One region of the Streptococcus lutetiensis genome, then DNA from elsewhere that is predicted to be linked to it. Evidence: riboswitches for the same ligand, from Rfam matches in the RefSeq annotation. Region 1 holds a riboswitch; the other holds the start of a gene.
What was found. Region 1 has a riboswitch for FMN ahead of DQN23_RS07020 (ECF transporter S component). Riboswitches for the same ligand answer to the same signal wherever they lie in the genome.
Positions count from the first base shown of each region.

Region 2: it holds a riboswitch for FMN, as region 1 does, so the genes downstream of both, ribD (bifunctional diaminohydroxyphosphoribosylaminopyrimidine deaminase/5-amino-6-(5-phosphoribosylamino)uracil reductase RibD) here and DQN23_RS07020 (ECF transporter S component) in region 1, are expected to answer to the same signal.

Region 1 is NZ_LS483403.1:1,393,240-1,397,680, reverse strand. Features, by position in the region: gene DQN23_RS07030 (APC family permease) at 1-1,225, shown strand, start outside; gene DQN23_RS07025 (tRNA (cytidine(34)-2'-O)-methyltransferase) at 1,496-2,041, shown strand; FMN riboswitch at 2,171-2,327, shown strand; gene DQN23_RS07020 (ECF transporter S component) at 2,406-2,972, shown strand; gene DQN23_RS07015 (phosphatase PAP2 family protein) at 3,148-3,804, shown strand; gene DQN23_RS07010 (TIGR01212 family radical SAM protein) at 3,887-4,441, shown strand, end outside.
Region 2 is NZ_LS483403.1:557,612-562,052, reverse strand. Features, by position in the region: gene DQN23_RS03025 (riboflavin synthase) at 1-418, opposite strand, end outside; gene ribD (bifunctional diaminohydroxyphosphoribosylaminopyrimidine deaminase/5-amino-6-(5-phosphoribosylamino)uracil reductase RibD) at 418-1,473, opposite strand; FMN riboswitch at 1,688-1,905, opposite strand; gene DQN23_RS03015 (NAD(P)H-dependent oxidoreductase) at 1,965-2,540, opposite strand; gene DQN23_RS03010 (acetylornithine transaminase) at 2,617-3,747, opposite strand; gene argB (acetylglutamate kinase) at 3,764-4,441, opposite strand, start outside.

The sequences.
Region 1 (4,441 bases):
TAAAGTGGTTCCAGGAGTGTCTATTATTCTTTTGCTGAGAGCTTTTACCAGCGGTTCAGCTTCATTGACTGGTGTTGAAGCTATTTCAAATGCGGTGCCATTTTTCAAGAAACCAAAAGAAAAAAATGCAGCTGGCACCCTTGCCATCATGTCACTAATTCTTGGAATTATGTTTGCAGGAATTACATTCCTAAATTATTGGTTGGGAATTACACCATCAGCTCATGTAACCATTTTGGCTCAAATTGCGCAACGTATCTTTGGTGATTCAACAATCGGAAATGCTTTGTTCTACATTTTCCAATTATCAACAGCCTTAATCTTGGCGGTTGCTGCAAATACTGGCTTTTCCGCCTTTCCAATGTTATCTTTCAACATGGCTAAGAACAAATACATGCCTCACCTCTTTATGGAAAAAGGGGCACGTCTTGGCTATTCAAATGGTATCATTACCCTAGCAGTTGGGGCAATTGCGCTTCTTTGTATCTTTAACGGTTCAACTGAGCGTCTTATTCCGCTTTATACCATTGGGGTATTTGTCCCATTTGCCCTTTCACAAACGGGGATGATCATTCACTGGAAACGCAAATTTGGTCAAGGCTATTTGAAACATTCTGTGGCTAATATCTTGGGAGCAATTATTTGTTACCTCATCATTTTGATTTTATTGATTTTTAGAATTGGTGAAATCTGGCCATTCTTCCCAATCATCTTTGTCTTGATGTTCTTGTTCCATTCTATTAAGAATCACTACAAGAATGTTGCTATGCAACTTCGTTTGACAGATGATGTTAAGAATATCCATTATGATGGTAATACGGTTTTGATTTTGGTCGGCAATATGACACAAGCAAGTATTCGTGCTATCAACTATGCTAAAAGCATTGGACAAACGGTTGTTGCCATGCACGTATCAACCTTGGAAACACGTGAAAAAGACTTAGAAGTTGAAGAAGAATTCAAACACTATTTCCCAGATGTTACCTTTGTCAATATTGAATCAAACTACCGTGATATTGTGAAACCAACTATGATGTTTGTTCAAAAAATGAATCATGAAGCTAAGAAAAATAATCACACTATGACGGTTATTATTCCAAAATTCATTCCAAAACACAGTTGGCAAAACATACTTCACAACCAAATGAGCCTACGTATCCGTGCGCGTTTACGTTGGTATGAAGACATTATCATTGCAACTTATTCATATCATTTGAAGAAATAATAAATGTTTAAGAAGCCTTTCATATCAAGGCTTCTTTTAATTTTGTAAAAGAAAAGGCTTACATCGAAAAAGCCGTAAAAACATGACATTTTCGCGTCAAATACGTTGACTTTGCATGTTAAAGTGTTATAATAATTTATAAGAATTCGTTAGTTTAAATCAAACCTGTTATGATTTAAGTTAATAAATCGCCGCCAACCATGCTGTTTGCTGAGCTTGACTCCGGGCAGTGTGGTTTATTTTTATGTCAAAAAACGGAGAGGAATAGTTATGAATATCGAAGAACTTGATTACCAAGAAAAAGCTACTAAGGCTGTCAATCATGTCGTTCTTTTTCAACCACAAATTCCACAAAATACAGGAAATATTGCTAGAACTTGTGCTGCAACCAATACACCACTACATATCATTCGTCCAATGGGATTCCCAATTGATGACCGTAAAATGAAACGCGCAGGGCTTGATTATTGGGACAAACTTGATGTGACATTCTATGATAGCATTGAAAAATTTATGGAAAAATGTGATGGGAAAGTTCACTTGATTAGTAAATTTGCTGAAAAAGTTTATTCTGACGAAAACTACAATGATGGCAACCATCATTATTTCCTTTTCGGTCGAGAAGATAAAGGTCTTCCTGAAGACTTCATGCGAGCAAATCCTGAAAAAGCGCTTCGTATTCCGATGAATGATGAACACGTGCGCAGCTTGAATTTGTCAAACACCGTCTGTATGATTGTTTATGAAGCACTTCGCCAACAAGTATTTCCAAATTTGGAACTCAGCCACACTTACGAGCATGATAAACTAAAATAAAAGAAAAGAAAAGCAGTCCTTTAGGACTGCTTTTGACGTATAAAAGTCCAAAAAGTGAGGAAAATCAGCATAAAATTAAGATTTTTCAGTCAAAAATATTGCAGAGCTTGATTTTTTTTGATATTCTAAGGGTGTCTTCAGGGCAGGGTGCAATTCCCGACCGGCGGTGTTGCCTTTCGTTGTTTGCTAAGAGAACGAGAGCAATATAAAAGTCCGCGAGCTGCTTGGCAGTTGATCTGGTGAGATTCCAGAACCGACAGTAAAGTCTGGATGGGAGAAGACCAAGAGTTTGCCTAGGATTTTTGACTACAGCAATATACTCGAACGCCTTCTTTCAATTTGAGAAAATTGGAGGAACTTTTTTATGCTTGAAACTATGACTAACACACGTAAATTGGCGCATATTGCCATTTTATCGACGCTTTCGTTCTTGTTGATGTATTTGCAATTTCCGCTGATTCCATCAGCCAGCTTCTTGCAATTTGATTTTTCAATCTTACCAGTCTTAGTTGGTCTTATGATGATTGACTTGCAAAGTGCGCTTGGAATTTTGATTTTGCGAACACTTCTAAAACTCATGTTAAATAATGGTGGTGTTACCACCTTGATTGGCATGCCAATGAATGTGGTCGCTTTAGGAGTTTTCTTGTTAGCTATGGCTTTCATTTGGAATCGAAAACCAAGTTTGAAAACTTTTGTTTTGGCTTCAGTTGTGGGAACGATTGGTTTGACCGTGGCTATGTTGATATTAAACTATATCTATGCGGTACCACTTTATGCCCAATTTGCAAACTTTGATATTTCAGCTATTCTAGGTTTAGGAAATTACCTTTTTGCAATGGTTGTTCCATTTAACTTGATTGAAGGAGTGATTTTCTCTATTTCCTTCTTCATCCTATGGACATGCCTAAAACCGATTTTAATGAAATAAATACATGATAAGTCTGGGACAGAGTCCTAGACTTTTTGGTTAATCTGCTATTGAACTTAACCTTTGTTTAAACTGCTACAGTTTTGCTACAGAATTTAGAGGCTCTGGCTAGGCTAAAAAAATGAACTGCGTTATAATAATACTGTTACACTAAATTCTTGTGAAAGGTATTAACATGAAACATAAACAAACCTATTTTACACTTGGCTCAACCTTTCTCGTGATTTTTATGATGTTGGGCTATGTTGTAAAATTTTATCCTGAAGCTGTAACAGGACTTGATTCAAGTATTCAATTAAGCGTTCGTGGAGATTTACCAGCTCATCTGACCGTTTTCTTTAAAGTTATCACAAATTTTGGTCATGAAGCGCTTGCCTTTGTCTATACATTTGCCATTGCAGCCTTTTTCTATTTCCGAAAAAATTGGAAGACGGAAGGACTTCTCTTAGCTGGCAATTTAGTTTTAATGGGGGCTTTTTCGACAGTCTTTAAGTACCTTTATAATCGTCCAAGACCAAGTTTGGAATTCTTAGTTAAACGACCAATGGGGCCATCGTTCCCAAGTTGGCATGCGGCATCCAGTATGATTGTGGCTATTAGTTTGATGATTATTATCGAGCAACATTTGACAAAAACAGTAGCTAAGCGACTTTTGCAAGTTTTGGTGCTAGTACTTGCTCTTTTAACAGCTGTCTCTCGTATCTACTTAGGTGTCCATTACCCAACAGATATCTTAGGTGGTTGGTTGCTAGCTCTTGCCATTTCTCTAGCTGTATACCCAATTTATGACAAGAAGCGTTTTGAATGGCGTTTCCAAGGAAAACAAGATTAAGTATGAAGGAGACGACCGACGGGTCGTCTTTTTAAGATGACTTGAGTTTGTCTCGTGCTTAGAAAGTGTTATAATAAAAGCTATGAAAAAACGTTACAATACTCTAAATGATTATTATCGCGAGATTTTTGGAGAAAAGATTTTTAAAGTTCCTATTGATGCGGGCTTTGATTGTCCTAACCGTGATGGGACGGTAGCGTATGGTGGCTGTACTTTCTGTACAGTATCAGGTTCTGGTGATGCTATCGTGGCTCCAGATGCTCCAATTCGTGATCAGTTTTATAAAGAAATAGATTTCATGCACCGTAAATGGCCAGAAGTTAAGAAATACTTGGTTTATTTCCAAAACTTCACCAATACACACGACACGGTTGATGTGATTCGAGAACGCTATGAACAAGCCATTAACGAGCCTGGTGTTGTCGGGATTAATATCGGGACACGTCCCGACTGTCTGCCAGATGAAACCATTGCCTACATTGCTGAGTTGTCTGAGCGTATGCATGTGACTGTTGAACTTGGGTTGCAGACCACTTATGATGAAACTTCTAAAATCATTAACCGTGCTCACACTTATGACCTTTACGTTAAAACGGTGAAACGTCTTCGTGAATTGGCTCCTAAGGTTGAGATTGTT
Region 2 (4,441 bases), 840 kb from region 1:
CGATTGAGCCTTGCCCAACAATCTGCCCTTCAAGTCCTTTTGGAAAAGCAAAGCTAAGTACAAGTGCAGTTTCATCACTTTCTTTTGTAACAAGCCTTGCCACACTATCCACGTGCCCTGTCACAAGGTGCCCTTCAAAGCGAGCATTGGCTGACATAGCTAACTCAAGATTTACCAAATCACCGACGCGACTCTCTGAAAAAATCGTTCTCCTAAAGGTTTCTGGCATGACATCCACTGTAAATGCATCCCCTGCTTTAGCCACGCAAGTCAAGCAGACACCATTGATTGCCATACTATCGCCAATTTTATAATCAGCTAACAACTTTCGTGAAGCCTTGCAAGTTAATTTGATATTTTGCTGGTGTTTGACAATCCGGCTAATACGACCTTGTTCTTGAATTAATCCGGTAAACATCACAACCTCCTTCTAGCCGAAAGCCTAATATTATTTCCGATTTTTTGACAGGTAAAATCGTCTAATTCTAAGGCTTGACTAACCAGACGAAAACTCGACATGGCTGCTTTGCCATTACCACCAATAAGCTTAGGAGTCACATAAGAAATGATTTCATCCCAAAGCCCACTTTCCAGAAAAGCATCATGAACACCAGCTCCGCCCTCAACATAAACTGACTGAAGCTTCTTCTCATAAAGCACCTGCAAAATATTTTCAATTGAAAACTCTGGCAAATCAATTACTGTGACATGCTTTGGTAAATCCGAAACCTTCCGACTACTAAAAATATAAACTGGAGCCGAATTATCTTCAAAAATCTGTAAATCTAACTGGTCAAAAACACGCCCCTTTTCATCCAAAATCACACGCACTGGCGGACAAAAGCTTGTCCCACTCCCCAGCAAACGTGGATTGTCAATCAAGACCGTATCAGCACCAACCAATATCGCATGAAAATCATCACGTTCATCGTGAACAAAACGATTTGTCTCGTCATCAGTCAAAGCCGTTCGTTTGCCAAGCACAGCAATCTTTCCATCCAGACTAACTGCTTGTTTCAAAACAACATAAGGACGCTTGCGCTCATAGTAAACATTGTAATGCTTGTTGAGTGCGCGTGCCTCTTCTTCCAAAATATGAGTGACTACTTCTATTCCTTGCTCTTTTAAGAAAGCCACACCTTTTCCTGCTACTAAAGGATTGGGGTCAAGCTGGCCAACAACTACCTTTTTGATACCTGCCTCAACAATCGCTTGGGTACAGGGTGGCTGTTTTCCCCTATGATGACAAGGTTCCAAGGTCACATAAAGAGCTGAATTAAATAGTTCTTCCGGAGTTTGACAATATAAAATCGCGTTCTTTTCAGCATGCTCATGACCATACTGCAGGTGTGCACCACGAGCAACCACATGATTATCTTTGACAATCACCGCACCAACTAAAGGATTGGTGTAAGTTTGCCTAAAGCCACGCTTAGCTTCTTCTATCGCTTGCAACATATAGTTTTTATCCATATCTTCCTCCTTTCACATAAAAAAATCCCGACAAAAATTATCCGACTAGCTTGCACTAATCAGTCATTTTCATCGGGTATCACTGTAGTTGTCTGAATTTTCTGACACATAAAATATACCAAAAACAAAAATCCTCGTAGCATTACACTACGAGGCGATTAAAGACAACTAAAAAAGTAATTCAAAAAGCGAGAGTATGCTTTTTGACACTCTATCAATTCTTCTCCCATCCAGACTATACTGTCGGCTCTGGAATCACACCAGATCAGCTTGCGCTCACGGACTTAGCTCTCTCATTTTTCAAATAAAGTTGATTAGTAATTGCTTCTCCTCACAGACATAGCGAAACATCAGCGAGAAATAAAAGCAAGTAACAATCAACGAGACAACAACACCGTCGGTCGGGAATTTCACCCTGCCCCGAAGAAAACTATTCAATTCTTCTTAAGATTATCACGAATCTAAAAAGCTGTCAATTTTTTTATTATTTCCTACAAACTTTCAATCATTTCGACCAATTTCTTGGCATGGACTTGTGATTTTGCAATCATTTCTTGGGCTTTTTCAGCGTCGTTTCGAAGTGAATAAGAAACGCCGTGTGTCACAACATGGCCTGCAAAATTCAGTTGAGTCAATTTTGCTGTCAAACGAATCGGTGCCAAAAGCTCGTCAATCGTTGTGCCTGTTTCTGCGCTATAAGCTGCTTCTCCTGCGCCAGTCGTCAAAGAAGCAATCAAAACTTTATCTTTCAAGGCATTGCCATTTGAACCGTGTGAAAAACCATGCACAAAAACTTTTTCAATCCATTTATTCATCAAAGATGGTGTCATGTACCAGTAAAGTGGATACTGAAAAACAATAACATCAGCTCGATGTAATTTTTCCTGCTCAGCTGTCACATTAATCTGATAATCAGGATACAAATTACTCAAAATATCCAATTCAACTTCTGGATAAAGCTTTTTAATTTCTTTTAAAATCATTTTATTTGCAAGTGAATCATTTTTCAAATCAGGATGCCCTGAAACAACAAGAACTTTTTTAGCCAATTTTGTCACTCCTCCCATTTTTAGAAAATTCTATACAATTAAAAGCAATTTGTCAACTTGAAAAAGAACCTCTCACTAGAGAAGTCCTTTTATCTTAGGCAAAAACGTCTTTCAAAATAGCAACACCTTGATCAATTTGCTCTTTTGTCAAAGTCAATGGTGGCAAGAGACGAATAACATTTGTTCCTGCAGTTAAGACAACAAGACCTTTGTCCCGTGCCTTTTCAACCAAGTCAACAAGATTTTCAGTTGTTTCAATACCAATCATGTAACCAAGCCCACGAACCTCAGTTACTTTTGAATTACCAGCTAGAGCTTTCTTCAACTCAGCTTGCAAATAATTACCATTTTCAAGTGCTTGTGGCAAGAATCCATCAGCCAGCATAATATCTAGTACGCTTGAGGCTGCTGACATGACAAGTTTATTGCCACCAAAGGTTGACCCATGACTGCCGTAAGAAAAAGCTGAACCAAGTTTTTCTTTTGCAATCATTGCACCAACTGGCACGCCATTTCCAAGACCTTTTGCCAAAGTAAAAATGTCTGGCTCAATGCCATAATGTTCAAATGAAAAGAGTTTCCCAGTACGTCCCATACCTGTTTGGACTTCATCAACAATAAGCAAAATCCCTGTATTTTGACAAAATTCGCTCAAGGCTGTTACAAAAGTTTTATCTGCTGGACGAACTCCTGACTCCCCTTGAACCAATTCTAGCATGACCGCCGCAGTATCCTCAGTCACCAAGGCTTTGACACTATCCAAATCATTATATGTCGCATAGCTAAAATGTGGGACAACATCACCAAAACCAGCTTTAATTTTGTCCTGACCAGTCGCAGACATTGACCCAAAGGTACGACCGTGAAAAGAATTCACAAAAGTGATAATTTCTTGCTTGCCAGTCGCCTTACGAGCAATTTTAATCGCTGCTTCATTAGCTTCCGCACCGCTATTTGCAAAGAAAGCAAGATAATCTTTATCCCCGATTAATTTACCTGCTACTTCTTCTTGTAAGGAATTGTGGTACAAATTTGGCATGTGCCAAATCTCCTCAGCCTGCTTAAGCAAAGCTGCTTTGACTTGTGGGTGAAAACCAAGATTAGTCACACCAATACCAGATGAAAAATCAAGGTATTTTTTGCCGTCCTGGTCTAAAAGATAATTACCTTGCGCTTTAACAAATTCGATAGCTGCGCGTTTATAATTTTGAAATAGTTTTGTCATTCGTCGCTCCTTTACGTTAGCAGATGATTGAAGTTCCTGTTACAAGATTGTCGCCAATCAATACTTCACCCACACCTGCTAAAACAGTGTTCACTGCTGATTCGATTTTAGGAATCATGCCGCCAGTGATAATTCCTTGGTCAATTTTCTCTTGAAATTCTGTCGATGTTAAGCTATCAAGCACAACTCCATTTTCCAAAACGCCTTTAACATCAGTCATTAGGACTAATTTTTCAGCCTCTAAAGCGACAGCGACCGCTGTTGCCAAATAATCTGCGTTGATGTTTAAAAGTTCGCCATCTTTAGAATAGCCAAGCGATGCAAGAACTGGCAACATGTTGTTATCAAGCATTTGCTCCAAAATCGGTATCTGAATATTTGAGACATCACCAACGTAACCATAAGTTTCCTTGTCAAGAAAATCAGCTGTCACCACTCTTTTAATATTCGATAGCAACTGAATACTATCAATAGATGATTGGTTAAGTTTTTCAGTCAAATTTTCACCAACCATGTAAAGAAGAGCATAGCTGACCAACTTCATATCAGATTGACTAGTTACACGAAGACCATTGATTTTTTTAACTGGTACTTGGTTATCTTCCATTAATTTATTAATAGCATAGCCGCCACCATGCACAATGACCAAATTTTTATGGGTATCTTTCCATTTTTTGACTTGTGCTAAAAAGTC